DNA from 2 places in the Geobacillus sp. PLS 41 genome. Region 1 is predicted to be linked to the other one. Evidence: predicted binding sites of a transcription regulator. Region 1 holds the regulator's gene; the other holds the start of a gene.
The links. The regulator CtsR, encoded in region 1, represses protease genes until heat stress. The targets are predictions, from matches to a motif close to ATGGTCAATAAAGGTCAAACA.
Positions count from the first base shown of each region.

Region 2: a site for CtsR is predicted at 2,803-2,823, ahead of clpP (ATP-dependent Clp endopeptidase proteolytic subunit ClpP). Genes of this name have one in related genera too.

Region 1 covers NZ_CM151395.1:475,270-482,184, reverse strand. Annotated here, with positions in the region: rRNA gene ACVX3G_RS02295 (16S ribosomal RNA) at 1-146, shown strand, start outside; rRNA gene ACVX3G_RS02290 (23S ribosomal RNA) at 535-3,464, shown strand; rRNA gene rrf (5S ribosomal RNA) at 3,702-3,818, shown strand; gene ctsR (transcriptional regulator CtsR) at 4,083-4,544, shown strand; gene ACVX3G_RS02275 (protein-arginine kinase activator protein McsA) at 4,560-5,108, shown strand; gene ACVX3G_RS02270 (protein-arginine kinase McsB) at 5,114-6,205, shown strand; gene clpC (ATP-dependent protease ATP-binding subunit ClpC) at 6,202-6,915, shown strand, end outside.
Region 2 covers NZ_CM151395.1:1,018,828-1,025,742, reverse strand. Annotated here, with positions in the region: gene ACVX3G_RS05005 (glutaredoxin family protein) at 1-206, opposite strand, end outside; gene rpoN (RNA polymerase factor sigma-54) at 257-1,564, opposite strand; gene ACVX3G_RS04995 (hypothetical protein) at 2,091-2,255, opposite strand; tRNA gene ACVX3G_RS04990 (tRNA-Arg) at 2,496-2,567, opposite strand; gene clpP (ATP-dependent Clp endopeptidase proteolytic subunit ClpP) at 2,882-3,472, shown strand; gene ACVX3G_RS04980 (HPr family phosphocarrier protein) at 3,599-3,856, opposite strand; gene whiA (DNA-binding protein WhiA) at 3,871-4,833, opposite strand; gene ACVX3G_RS04970 (gluconeogenesis factor YvcK family protein) at 4,954-5,907, opposite strand; gene rapZ (RNase adapter RapZ) at 5,904-6,800, opposite strand; gene ACVX3G_RS04960 (NUDIX hydrolase) at 6,819-6,915, opposite strand, start outside.

The sequences.
Region 1 (6,915 bases):
CCGCCCGTCACACCACGAGAGCTTGCAACACCCGAAGTCGGTGCGGTAACCCTTACGGGAGCCAGCCGCCGAAGGTGGGGCAAGTGATTGGGGTGAAGTCGTAACAAGGTAGCCGTACCGGAAGGTGCGGCTGGATCACCTCCTTTCTAAGGACGAAGAAAAGCAGAAGCGCCGCGTTTGGCTCTCGAAGCCAAATGTTCTTCACCCGCAGGGGTGCTTGCACCCCGAGGGGGAAGGTTATTTGGCAGAAGAGAGCCAGGCGCTGGAGCTAGACATCAGTCGTTATTCAAAGCAAAACGCGCTTCTGTTTCGTTCAGTTTTGAAGGAATGAGGATTCCTTCAAGTGTTTTGCGCCTTCGTCTTCTTGCAGGTTCAAGGAAGATGGATTCCTCGGCGCAAAGCTGCAAAGAAGCAGACTCAAGGCAGTCGCTTCGTTCAGTTTTGAGGGAACGAGTCATGTTCTCTCAAGAATCAATTTTGTTCCTTGAAAACTAGATAACCGGAAAAGCAAAGGAAGAAGCCGAGAGCGCGATAGGTTAAGCTAGAAAGGGCGCACGGTGGATGCCTTGGCACTAGGAGCCGATGAAGGACGGGGCAAACGCCGAAACGCTTCGGGGAGCTGTAAGCAAGCGTTGATCCGGAGATGTCCGAATGGGGGAACCCACTGTCCGTAATGGGGCAGTATCCATGCCTGAATCCATAGGGCATGGAGGGCACACCCGGGGAACTGAAACATCTTAGTACCCGGAGGAGAAGAAAGCAACCGCGATTCCCCAAGTAGCGGCGAGCGAAACGGGAACAGCCCAAACCAAGAGGCATGTCCTCTTGGGGTTGTAGGACCGCTCACGATGGGAGTGAGAAAGGGACGGGGTAGACGAACCGGTCTGGAACGGCCGGCCAGAGAAGGTGAGAGCCCTGTAGTCGAAACTTCGTTCCCTCCCGAGCGGATCCTGAGTACGGCGGGACACGAGGAATCCCGTCGGAAGCAGGGAGGACCATCTCCCAAGGCTAAATACTCCCTAGTGACCGATAGTGCACCAGTACCGTGAGGGAAAGGTGAAAAGCACCCCGGGAGGGGAGTGAAAGAGAACCTGAAACCGTGTGCCTACAAGTAGTCAGAGCCCGTTGATGGGTGATGGCGTGCCTTTTGTAGAATGAACCGGCGAGTGACGATGGCGTGCGAGGTTAAGCCGAAGAGGCGGAGCCGCAGCGAAAGCGAGTCTGAACAGGGCGTGTGAGTACGTCGTCGTCGACCCGAAACCAGGTGATCTACCCATGTCCAGGGTGAAGGCCGGGTAACACCGGCTGGAGGCCCGAACCCACGCACGTTGAAAAGTGCGGGGATGAGGTGTGGGTAGGGGTGAAATGCCAATCGAACTTGGAGATAGCTGGTTCTCCCCGAAATAGCTTTAGGGCTAGCCTCGGGTTTGAGAGTGTTGGAGGTAGAGCACTGATTGGGCTAGGGGCCCCAAACGGGTTACCGAACCCAGTCAAACTCCGAATGCCAATGACTTATGCCCGGGAGTCAGACTGCGAGTGATAAGATCCGTGGTCGAGAGGGGAACAGCCCAGACCGCCAGCTAAGGCCCCGAAGTGCACGTTCAGTGGAAAAGGATGTGGAGTTGCCGAGACAACCAGGATGTTGGCTTAGAAGCAGCCACCATTTAAAGAGTGCGTAATAGCTCACTGGTCGAGTGACTCTGCGCCGAAAATGTACCGGGGCTAAACGTGCCGCCGAAGCTGCGGGATGACCGTTGGTCATCGGTAGGGGAGCGTTCTAAGGGCAGAGAAGCCAGACCGGAAGGACTGGTGGAGCGCTTAGAAGTGAGAATGCCGGTATGAGTAGCGAAAACAGAGGTGAGAATCCTCTGCGCCGAAAGCCTAAGGGTTCCTGAGGAAGGTTCGTCCGCTCAGGGTTAGTCGGGACCTAAGCCGAGGCCGAAAGGCGTAGGTGATGGACAACAGGTTGAGATTCCTGTACCACCTTCTTCCCGTTTGAGCGATGGGGGGACGCAGGAGGATAGGGCGAGCAGGCGGCTGGAAGAGCCTGTCCAAGCCGTGAGGCTGATCCGCAGGCAAATCCGCGGATCATAAGGCTAAGCGGTGACGGCGACGGAGTAATCCGGAAGTCCCCGATTTCACACTGCCAAGAAAAGCCTCTAGCGAGGGAAGAGGTGCCCGTACCGCAAACCGACACAGGTAGGCGAGGAGAGAATCCTAAGGCGCGCGGGAGAACTCTCGTTAAGGAACTCGGCAAAATGACCCCGTAACTTCGGGAGAAGGGGTGCTCTTTGGGGTGAAGAGCCCTGAAGAGCCGCAGTGAAAAGGCCCAAGCGACTGTTTATCAAAAACACAGGTCTCTGCGAAGCCGAAAGGCGACGTATAGGGGCTGACACCTGCCCGGTGCTGGAAGGTTAAGGGGAGCGCTTAGCGGAAGCGAAGGTGCGAACCGAAGCCCCAGTAAACGGCGGCCGTAACTATAACGGTCCTAAGGTAGCGAAATTCCTTGTCGGGTAAGTTCCGACCCGCACGAAAGGTGTAACGACTTGGGCGCTGTCTCAACGAGAGACCCGGTGAAATTATACTACCTGTGAAGATGCAGGTTACCCGCGACAGGACGGAAAGACCCCGTGGAGCTTTACTGCAGCCTGATATGGAATTTTGGTATCGCTTGTACAGGATAGGTGGGAGCCTGGGAAGCCGGAGCGCCAGCTTCGGTGGAGGCGACGGTGGGATACCACCCTGGCGGTATTGAAATTCTAACCCGCACCCCTTAGCGGGGTGGGAGACAGTGTCAGGTGGGCAGTTTGACTGGGGCGGTCGCCTCCCAAAAGGTAACGGAGGCGCCCAAAGGTTCCCTCAGAATGGTTGGAAATCATTCGGAGAGTGCAAAGGCACAAGGGAGCTTGACTGCGAGACGGACAGGTCGAGCAGGGACGAAAGTCGGGCTTAGTGATCCGGTGGTTCCGCATGGAAGGGCCATCGCTCAACGGATAAAAGCTACCCCGGGGATAACAGGCTGATCTCCCCCAAGAGTCCACATCGACGGGGAGGTTTGGCACCTCGATGTCGGCTCATCGCATCCTGGGGCTGTAGTCGGTCCCAAGGGTTGGGCTGTTCGCCCATTAAAGCGGTACGCGAGCTGGGTTCAGAACGTCGTGAGACAGTTCGGTCCCTATCCGTCGCGGGCGGAGGAAATTTGAGAGGAGCTGTCCTTAGTACGAGAGGACCGGGATGGACGCACCGCTGGTGTACCAGTTGTCCCGCCAGGGGCACCGCTGGGTAGCTATGTGCGGACGGGATAAGCGCTGAAAGCATCTAAGCGTGAAGCCCCCCTCAAGATGAGATTTCCCACCGCGCAAAGCGGGTAAGATCCCTCGAAGATGACGAGGTCGATAGGTCCGAGGTGGAAGCGTGGCGACACGTGGAGCTGACGGATACTAATCGATCGAGGGCTTAACCAAGAAAAGCGCAGGCGAGCGGGTCGCCGCGACGGGCAAATGTTCTTCGCCTGCAGGGATTTCCGATCCCGAAGGCGAAGGTTATTTGACCCCGAGCGGCGGCGAGCCGGAGCTGGACAATGCGAAAAGCGCAGGCGAGCGGCTTCTTCCAACGGTTATCTAGTTTTGAGGGAATGAACATCCTGTTGACAAATCCAACAGGATGGATATAATAATTACTGTCCAAGATGATCATCATTGCCTAGTGGCTATGGCGGAGGGGAAACACCCGTTCCCATCCCGAACACGGAAGTTAAGCCCTCCAGCGCCGATGGTAGTTGGGGCCAGCGCCCCTGCAAGAGTAGGTCGCTGCTAGGCAAAATGGAAAGCACGTCTTTTCTTTCCTTGGAAGAAAAGGCGTGCTTTTTCATTTATTCGGCTGCTTGACGTTTTATTGTCCAAAAAAACGGATATTCTATAGTTAGTTTTCCTTCTTTGGTCACTCTTGAAATTTTCCGTAATACATTGTATAGTAAGAGTAAGGTCAAATATAGTCAAAGTCAACAAATAGGCAGTGGGGTGTCCTGGTCAGCGGACGGCCCATCGCCAGGCAGCTTGGTTGTAAGGAAGGTGGTAGGTAGAGTGCCGAACATTTCCGACATCATTGAGCAATATTTAAAGCAAGTGCTCAATATGAGCGACCAAGATATCGTTGAAATTAAACGAAGCGAAATCGCTAATAAATTCCAATGTGTTCCGTCGCAGATCAACTATGTCATCAATACGAGGTTTACCCTTGAAAGAGGGTACATCGTCGAAAGCAAGCGCGGTGGCGGTGGGTATATCCGCATTATGAAAGTGAAGACAAAGAGTGAAGCACAGCTTATTGACCAGCTGCTCGAGCTTGTCGGCCACCGCATCAGCCAATCGAATGCCGAAGATGTGGTAAAACGTCTCGTTGAAGAAAAGGTAATTTCGGAGCGGGAAGCGAAAATTATGTTAAGCGCTATGGATCGTTCTGTTTTATATATCGATTTGCCCGAGCGGGACGAACTGCGGGCCCGCATGTTAAAAGCGATGCTGACGTCGCTGAAATACAAATAGGGGGAGGGGGAGGCATTGATTTGCCAAGAATGCAAGCAGCGGCCGGCCACGATGCACTTTACAAAAATTGTAAACGGAGAGAAAACGGAGTTCCATCTTTGCGAGCAATGTGCCAGAGAGCATGGCCATATGTTTACGTTCTACGGCAATGATGATTTTTCACTCAACAACTTGTTGGCGGGGCTTCTTAACTTTCAAGCGCCGATGAAAGAGATGACGGCGAACGCGTTTCCGAACCCGGATGTACTTCAATGTGAGACGTGCCAAATGACATACCATCAATTCACACAAATCGGGCGGTTCGGCTGCGCTAACTGCTACCGGACGTTTGCACGCTACTTGCCGCCGATTTTGAAACGGCTCCATAGCGGCAATACCGCTCATTCAGGAAAAATTCCGAAGCGAAAAGGCGGCGTTCTCCATTTGCGCAAGCAACTTGCTATGTTGAAACAAAAGCTTCAGGAGCTCGTTGCTCGTGAGGAATTCGAGCGGGCGGCCGAGGTGCGCGACCAAATCCGCTCGTTGGAGGATGAACTGCGTCGACGCGGAGAGGGGGATATGTAAGCGGTATGTCGTTCGAGAAGTTTTTCAATACGGCGGTCAGCGCGTGGATGAGCCAAGAGGGGCCGGATTCGGACATCGTCTTAAGCAGTCGCATCCGACTGGCGCGCAACATCGTTGACTTTCGTTTTCCAACGCTGTTTAGCAGTGAAGAAGCGATGCAAATCGTCGCGTTGTTTGAACGGACGTTCGCCCATCGTTCTTACGGAGGGGCAGGCCGCTTCGAGTTGTTGAAAATGTCGGAGCTTCAGCCGATTGAAAAACGGGTATTGGTAGAAAAACACTTAATTAGTCCGCATCTGGCTGAGGATTCGCCGTTTGGCGCTTGTCTGCTTTCGGAAAATGAAGAAATCAGCATCATGATCAACGAGGAGGATCATATCCGCATCCAATGCCTATTCCCGGGGTTGCAGCTTGCTGAGGCTCTCGAGGCGGCGAGCGAATTGGACGATTGGATTGAAGGGTATGTCAACTATGCCTTTGACGAGCGGCTTGGTTATTTAACGAGCTGCCCGACCAATGTCGGGACGGGATTGCGGGCTTCGGTGATGATGCATCTTCCGGCGCTTGTGCTGACGCAGCAAATTAACCGTATTATTCCTGCCATCAACCAGCTTGGGCTTGTTGTCCGTGGAACATACGGTGAAGGGAGTGAAGCGTTGGGGAATATATTCCAAATTTCCAACCAGATCACGCTTGGGAAATCGGAGGAAGACATTGTTGCTGATTTGCATACGATCGTTCAGCAGCTGATCGCCCAAGAAAGAGCGGCTCGTCAGGCATTAGTGAAAACTTTGGGCATACAATTAGAAGACAAGGTGTTCCGTTCATACGGCATACTGGCCAACTGCCGCGTCATCGAATCGAAAGAAGCGGCGCAATGTCTGTCCGATGTTCGCTTAGGGATTGATCTAGGATATATCAAGAACATCTCGCGCAACATTTTAAATGAGCTGATGATTTTGACGCAGCCGGGATTTTTGCAGCAATATGCCGGCGGGGCGCTTCGCCCTGAAGAACGGGACGTCCGCCGCGCGGCGCTGATCCGGGAGCGTTTAAAGATGGAGGAACGAAGAAAGATGGAGGGTGATGAACGATGATGTTTGGCAGATTTACGGAACGGGCGCAAAAAGTGCTGGCGCTGGCGCAGGAAGAAGCCATTCGCCTCGGCCATAACAATATCGGCACAGAACATATTTTGCTCGGCCTCATCCGCGAGGGCGAGGGGATCGCGGCTAAGGCGCTCATGGCGCTTGGGCTCGGCCCAGATAAAATTCAAAAAGAAGTCGAATCGCTCATCGGCCGTGGCAGTGAAGTGTCGCATACGATCCACTATACGCCGCGGGCGAAAAAAGTAATTGAGCTGTCGATGGATGAAGCGCGGAAGCTCGGCCATTCATACGTCGGCACAGAACATATTTTGCTTGGGTTGATCCGCGAAGGCGAAGGGGTGGCCGCCCGCGTGCTGAACAACTTGGGAGTAAGCTTGAACAAAGCGCGCCAGCAAGTGTTGCAGCTGCTTGGCAGCAATGAGTCGATGTCAGGCCATGGCGGCGGTGCTTCGCACGTGAGCACTCCGACGCTTGACAGCCTCGCCCGCGATTTGACAGCGATTGCCCGCGAAGGGCGGCTGGACCCGGTCATCGGCCGCAGTAAAGAAATTCAGCGCGTCATTGAAGTATTAAGCCGGCGGACGAAAAATAATCCTGTGTTGATCGGCGAGCCGGGCGTTGGGAAAACGGCCATTGCTGAAGGGTTAGCCCAACAAATCGTCAATAACGAAGTGCCGGAAACGCTGCGCGACAAGCGG
Region 2 (6,915 bases), 540 kb from region 1:
TCTTTTTCAATCGCTCCCCAGCCGATTTCTTCGCCATCCAATTCCACAACCGGGATCATCAGCTGATATTTTTCCAGCAGTTCATCATCTTTGTAAATATCAATTTCTTCCAGCGTAAACGAATAGTCCGCCCGCAGCTCCGTCAAAACGGCTTTCGCTTTGTCGCAGAGCGGGCAATTGGTTTTCGTATACAATCGGATATGCATTCATTTCTTCCTCTCTTTCTACAGCAGTTGCCGTTTCGATTGGCCGCCCGTTACGGCAGGCCGATATATTGCCTCCGCTTTGCCGAAGACGGGATGCGCAGCTGCTCGCGGTATTTGGCGACTGTGCGGCGCGAAATGGCGATGCCGTGCCGATCGCGAAGCAAATCAGCAAGCTGTTGGTCAGACAGCGGCGCCCGCCGATCTTCCTCGGAAATAAGGGCCTCAATGATCGCTTTCACGCGGGCGGACGATGCCGCTTCATCCCCTGCGGCCGTCGCGGCGTTTGAAAAGAAACGGCGCAACTCCACGGTGCCAAACGGCGTTTGCACATATTTATGCCGGACCGCGCGGCTCACCGTCGATTCATGAACGCCGAGCTCCTCGGCCACCTCGCGCATCGTCATCGGCTTGAGCGCCGAAAGCCCAAACTCCAAACACGAGCGCTGGCGGTCGATGATGACGGCCGTCAAATGGAGAAGCGTCTGTTTCCGTTGCTCCAAACTTTTCGCGAGCCATGTAAACTGCCGATATTTTTCTTTGATAAACTGTTCGGCATGCCGGTCGCCGGATGCAGCGATGCGCCGCTCGTACTCCCGATTCCATTCGAGCTCCGGATGGATGTCATCATTATAGGCGGCCATCCAGTCCCCTTCCGCCCCGCGGACGACGATGACATCCGGCACCACCAAAGGCGGTGTTTCGCTCGAATAGTGAATGCCTGGCCGCGGCTCGAGTGTGCGAATGAGCTCGAAGACGCGTTGCAGTTCGCCAAGGCTGACGCCAAGCTGCTTGGCCAGCGTTTTCCACGACTTTTCCGCAAAGGGGACAAAATGGTAGCGGACGATCATCTCCGCCAGCTCGTCGCGCTCAGGAAGACGTTCAAGCTGCAGCAAGAGGCATTCCGCCAAATCGCGGGCGCCGACTCCCGGCGGGTCGAGCGACTGCACAAGGCGCAGCCCCCGTTCCATCTCTTGTTCCGATGCGGAAAACCGCGCCGCCAGCTCGGCAAGCGGCACGCGCAAATAGCCATCCTCATCGAGCGAGGCAATGAGATAACGGACGATGCGCTCTTCCCGATCGGCCAGCTTCAACGCAGGCAGCTGAGAAAGCAAATGGCCAACAAGTGTCTCTGCGCGGGCGCCAATGTTCTCGAGCCATTGCTTTTGGTCTCTTTCTGTCCGGCTTGGCCGTTGCCGCACCCGGGTGCGGCGAATTTCCAAAAACGGGTTTTCCAGCGACTGTTCATATAAAAACGCTTCCAAATCCACTGCGGAATATTGCAACAGTTCAATCGCCTGCACAAGTTCCTTTGTCAGCGACAACTGCAGCCGCTGCTCTTGCCATAACTCCGCCCTCATCGTCACGCCTCCCTTTCTTTTATTGTACACAACGGGAGCGGGAGGGGGTAGGAGAAATTTTTGACGGCGGAAAGCGGCCTTGGCGACCGCCCGAACCGGCGCCTGTTCAGACGAAAAAAACCCAATGCCCCGCCCGAGCCCTTGATTTGGGAACCCTCTCGAGGAAAGCGGCGCGTCCGCTGCTGATCTAAAAGAAAAACAGCCGCCTAGGCGGCTGTTTTGCCTCGGCAGGATTACAACCATATACCAAGTATATGTTTTTTAACCTAAGGGTCTTTATTCCTTCCCATTTCCTCCTCACCGCCCCGCGCACTCGTTTATACGTATCGCGCCGGACCCCATGATCTCCATCCAGTCGCCCCAGGTCATTCCGTCCTTTTTCTTCATGTGGTTTAGCTTTTGTTATCGTTCAATACCTCGTGCAACTTCTACACGTGTATCACCTCACCTACATAAAAAGCGCTGCCCAATCGGGTGACGCAACGGAAGGAGGATTCGGTTTGCACCTTTCACTTATTAGTGGCATTTACACGACAAAAAACAAAAAACTGTAGTCTGGATGAAGAAAGAGCGCTTCCAGATACTCCGTGGCGCCATACGCTTTGTCTGCGGACAAAGTCCGAATTGTGATCGACGGTTGGCGAAACCGAATCGAAGCCAGCTGCTCCAAACTCGTTTCCTGTTCCGCCATATTGTCACTACTCTGCAAACGTACTCGCATATTTTAGATGAGATGGAACAAAAAGAATCCCGGCAGGTCGATCTCGCGATGGCGGAACTGGATCGTACCAAATAGCCGTGCAAAATTCGTACAAAATTTTTTCGGATTCTATCGTTTTTTTCGGGATTCCCAAAAAATGAAAAACGACCGCAAACGCGGTCGTATCAAGGGATTTGGGAATCTCAATCCGAACTTGTCGGATCGTTGGAACGCCCTCGGCAGGATTCGAACCCACGCTAAGAGAACCGGAATCTCTCGTGCTATCCACTACACTACGAGGGCATGGAAGTTCATGATTTCTCTATTTCGTTCCGTCGCATGTTCTATTATAGCAGGATCGTGCAAAAATGCAAGGGGAAAATGCAATAAAAAAACAGGAAAAATTAGGCCTTTGTTCCTTCCACATCAATGCCACCGCCACAGGCAACTGGTTAAAAAAATAAAAAAGCGGTTATGATGAAAAGAGGGATGTTCCCGCTAGCCGCGAATATGTTATAAAGAATGGGGAAGGTCGTTTTGTTTGACCTTCATTGACCATTCGTGTATGATTAAGGCGTACATATTGATCCATTAGGATGGAAAAGGAGGCGTTTTTGATGTATTTGATTCCGACTGTCATCGAACAGACGAACCGCGGGGAGCGGGCGTACGACATTTATTCGCGCTTATTGAAAGACCGAATCGTGTTCCTTGGCAGCCCGATCGACGACCAAGTGGCCAACTCGATCGTGTCGCAGCTGTTGTTTTTGGCGGCGGAAGACCCGGACAAAGATATTTCCTTGTACATCAACAGCCCGGGCGGCTCGATCACAGCTGGCCTGGCGATTTACGACACGATGCAGTTCATCAAACCGGACGTATCGACAATTTGCATCGGCATGGCCGCTTCCATGGGGGCGTTTTTGCTTGCCGCCGGTGCGAAAGGGAAACGGTTCGCCTTGCCAAACAGTGAAATCATGATCCACCAACCGCTCGGCGGCGCCCAAGGGCAAGCGACGGAAATCGAAATCGCAGCGAAGCGCATTTTGTTCTTGCGCGACAAATTGAACCGCATTTTATCGGAAAACACCGGCCAGCCGATCGAAGTGATCGAGCGCGATACGGACCGCGACAACTTTATGACCGCGCAAAAAGCAATGGAATACGGCATCATTGACCGCGTGCTGACGCGCGCTGATGAAAAATAAGGCATGCACACGTTGGCAGAACCGCTATAGAGCTGCGCCTGCACCGACATTGACGAAAAAAGGCTGCTTCCGACAAAAACGGAGCAGCCTTTTCCATTCCTTTCCCCGCCAGCCCCACACGCTGCTTTACTTTTCCTTTTGCACATAGGCGGCGAGCTTTTCGATCGCTTCTTGCTCATCCGGACCGTCGGCAATGAGCGTGATCACCGCTCCATGGCCGATGGCGAGGCTCATCAAGCCCATAATGCTTTTCGCGTTGACCCGTTTTCCGTCTTTTTCCAAAAACACATCAGCGGAAAAACGGTTCGCTTCTTGGACAAACAACGCCGCCGGGCGCGCCTGCAGCCCGGTTTTTAATTTCACTTCCACTTGTTTTTCCACCATTCTCCATCTCCCCTTTACAGCGATTTATGGAAATCGACCGGCTTTCCAGCCCGCAGCCGCTCCGCGATCTCATCAATTTTGCGCAGCCGGTGGTTGATGCCGGATTTGCTGATTTTTCCACCGGCAACCATCTCCCCGAGCTCTTTCAGCGTCACGTCTTGATGCTCGATGCGAAGTTTCGCGATTTCCCGCAGCTTGGCCGGCAGTGAATCAAGGCCGATCGTCTCGTCGATGTAGCGGATGTTCTCCACCTGGCGAAGCGCAGCGCCGATCGTTTTGTTCAAATTGGCGGTTTCGCAATTGACAAGCCGGTTGACCGAGTTGCGCATATCGCGGACGATGCGAATGTCCTCAAAGCGGAGCAGCGCTTGATGGGCGCCGATGATGTTCAAAAACTCGGCGATTTTTTCCGCCTCTTTTAAATACGTAATAAACCCCTTTTTCCGTTCCAACGTTTTCGCATTTAAAAAAAAGTGGCTGTTCATCAATTCGCATAACGCCCGGTTATGCTCCTCATACAGCGAAAAAATCTCCAAATGGTAGGACGACGTCTCCGGGTTGTTGACCGAACCGCCGGCCAAAAACGCGCCGCGCAAATACGAGCGCTTGCAGCATTTTTTCTTGACGAGCTCCGGGGAAATGTCATGGATGAGCGAAAAATCGCCGTTGACAATGTGAAGTTCACGAAGCAAAGAAGCCGCACCGTCGGTCACGCGGACGATGTAGACGTTGTTTTTTTTCAAGCGCATTTTCTTGCGGACAAACAGCTCGACGGCGACATCGTAGCCCTTTTTCAATAACGTATAAATGCGCCGAGCGATCGCCGCATTTTCCGTCTGGACATCGATGGCCATTCGCCCGCCGGAAAACGACAGTGAACCGTTCATGCGCAAAAGCGCCGACAGCTCCGCGCGCAAGCAGCAAGGCTTCACCTCTAAATGGGTCAATTCCTTTTTCGTTTCCGATGCAAAAGACACGATCGCTCCACCTCCATTCGTTCCCCGCATCCGGCCGGTTGGAGGTGCCTGACTTTCGGCGCGGCCATCGGGAGCATCACCGCCCATAATGGCGCTTTGCGGCCTACTCGGGTCCCGCCTTTAACGGTGAGGGAGAAGCCCGAGAAGAAGGGCGGCGACTTTCGCCGTATTATGGCGAATGACCCCATCCTCGTACGTGACAATATCGTCGCGGATGACTTGCAACGAAAGCCCGCTGCTGTCGTCACGCACCGGCTCGGCCCGCTCCGCCTCGTAGCGGCGGCGGATCGCTTCCGGGATCGCTCCGCTGTTGATGATCACCGCGTCCAAAAACGGGCCGCCAAGATGAGCATGAAGCGCCTCCACATGGTCGCTCACCGTATAGTGCGGCGTCTCGCCGGCCTGAGTCATAATGTTGCATATATATACTTTTTTCGCCTTCGCCTTGCATACTTCCTGCCCGATTTTCGGCACGAGCAAATTCGGCAAGATGCTTGTGTATAGGCTGCCCGGCCCGATGACAATCAAATCGGCGCGGCGGATGGCATCAACCGTCTCCGGCAGCGGCTCAATGTCTTCCGGCGTTAAAAACACCCTCTTAATTTTTTTTCCCGCACTCGGGATTTTTGACTCGCCAGAGATGATGGAACCGTCTTCCATCTCCGCGTGCAAAACGACGCTCTTGTTCGCTGCCGGCAGCACCTGGCCGCGCACGTTCAACACTTTGCTCATCTCACGGATCGCTTTCACAAAGTCGCCGGTGATCGATGTGAGCGCCGCCAAAATCAAATTGCCGAGCGAATGGCCGGATAAGCCGTTGCCGTTTTGAAAACGGTGCTGGAACAGCTCGACAATGAGCGGTTCGACGTCAGACAGCGCGGCCAATACGTTGCGGACATCCCCGGGCGGCGGAATGTGCAGCTCATCGCGCAGCCGCCCGGAACTCCCTCCATCATCGGCGACCGTGACAATGGCGGTCAAATCCAATTCATGCTGCTTCAGCCCCCTCAGCAGGACGGGAAGCCCGGTGCCGCCGCCGATGACGACCAGTTTCGCTGCTCGTTCGTTTCTCATCGGTGTATGTCCTTTCTCCTCTCCATGTCCCGGTGCGAGACAACCGTTTTATAATCATCTGAAAAATGGCGGGCGATATATTCTGCGAGCGCCACCGAACGGTGCTGCCCGCCCGTGCAGCCGATGGCGATCACCAGCTGGCTTTTTCCTTCGCGCTGGTAATACGGCAGCATAAACGACAACAAGTCAATGAGCTTTTCCAAAAACTTTTGCGTTTCCCCCCACTTGAGCACGTAGGACGATACGTCGTCATCCAACCCGGTTTTCGGACGCATATGTTCAATGTAATGCGGGTTCGGCAAAAAGCGGACGTCAAACACCAAATCTGCATCAATTGGAATGCCGTACTTAAACCCAAACGACATGACGTTGATGGTAAACCCGGATTGAGCGTGCGATGAGAACTGGCGGATGATTTTCTCCCGCAGCTCGCGCGGCTTGAGCCCCGTCGTATCGTAAATGATCTGCGCCCGCCCTTTCAGTTCTTCGAGCAGCTTCCGCTCCAAACGGATTCCTTCAAGCGGGGGCTCGTTCGGCGCAAGCGGATGCGTCCGCCGCGTTTCTTTGTAGCGGGCCACCAACGTCGAATCTTGGGCGTCCAAGAACAACACCTGTGGGATGACCCACGCTTGCTCAGCCAGCTCATCGAGCGCGGCGAACAAATGATCGAAAAAGTCGCGGCTGCGCAAATCCATGACAAGGGCGACTTTGTTCATTTTATTCCCGGATTCTTTGACGAGCTCCAAAAATTTCGGCAGTAGCGTCGGCGGCAAGTTGTCAATACAAAAAAAGCCGAGGTCTTCGAAGCTTTGAATCGCCACCGTCTTTCCCGCGCCGGACATACCGGTGATGATGACGAGCTGAATCGGCTGCAGCGCCCCGTTTTGTCCCATCTCCGCCCCTCCTCTCCATCAGCTCGGATCGAGCCGATATGAAAGCAGCTCGAATTCCTCTGTATAGACAAACACCCCGTACATGACCCCTTTGCCTTTCAAGGCGTAATCCAAA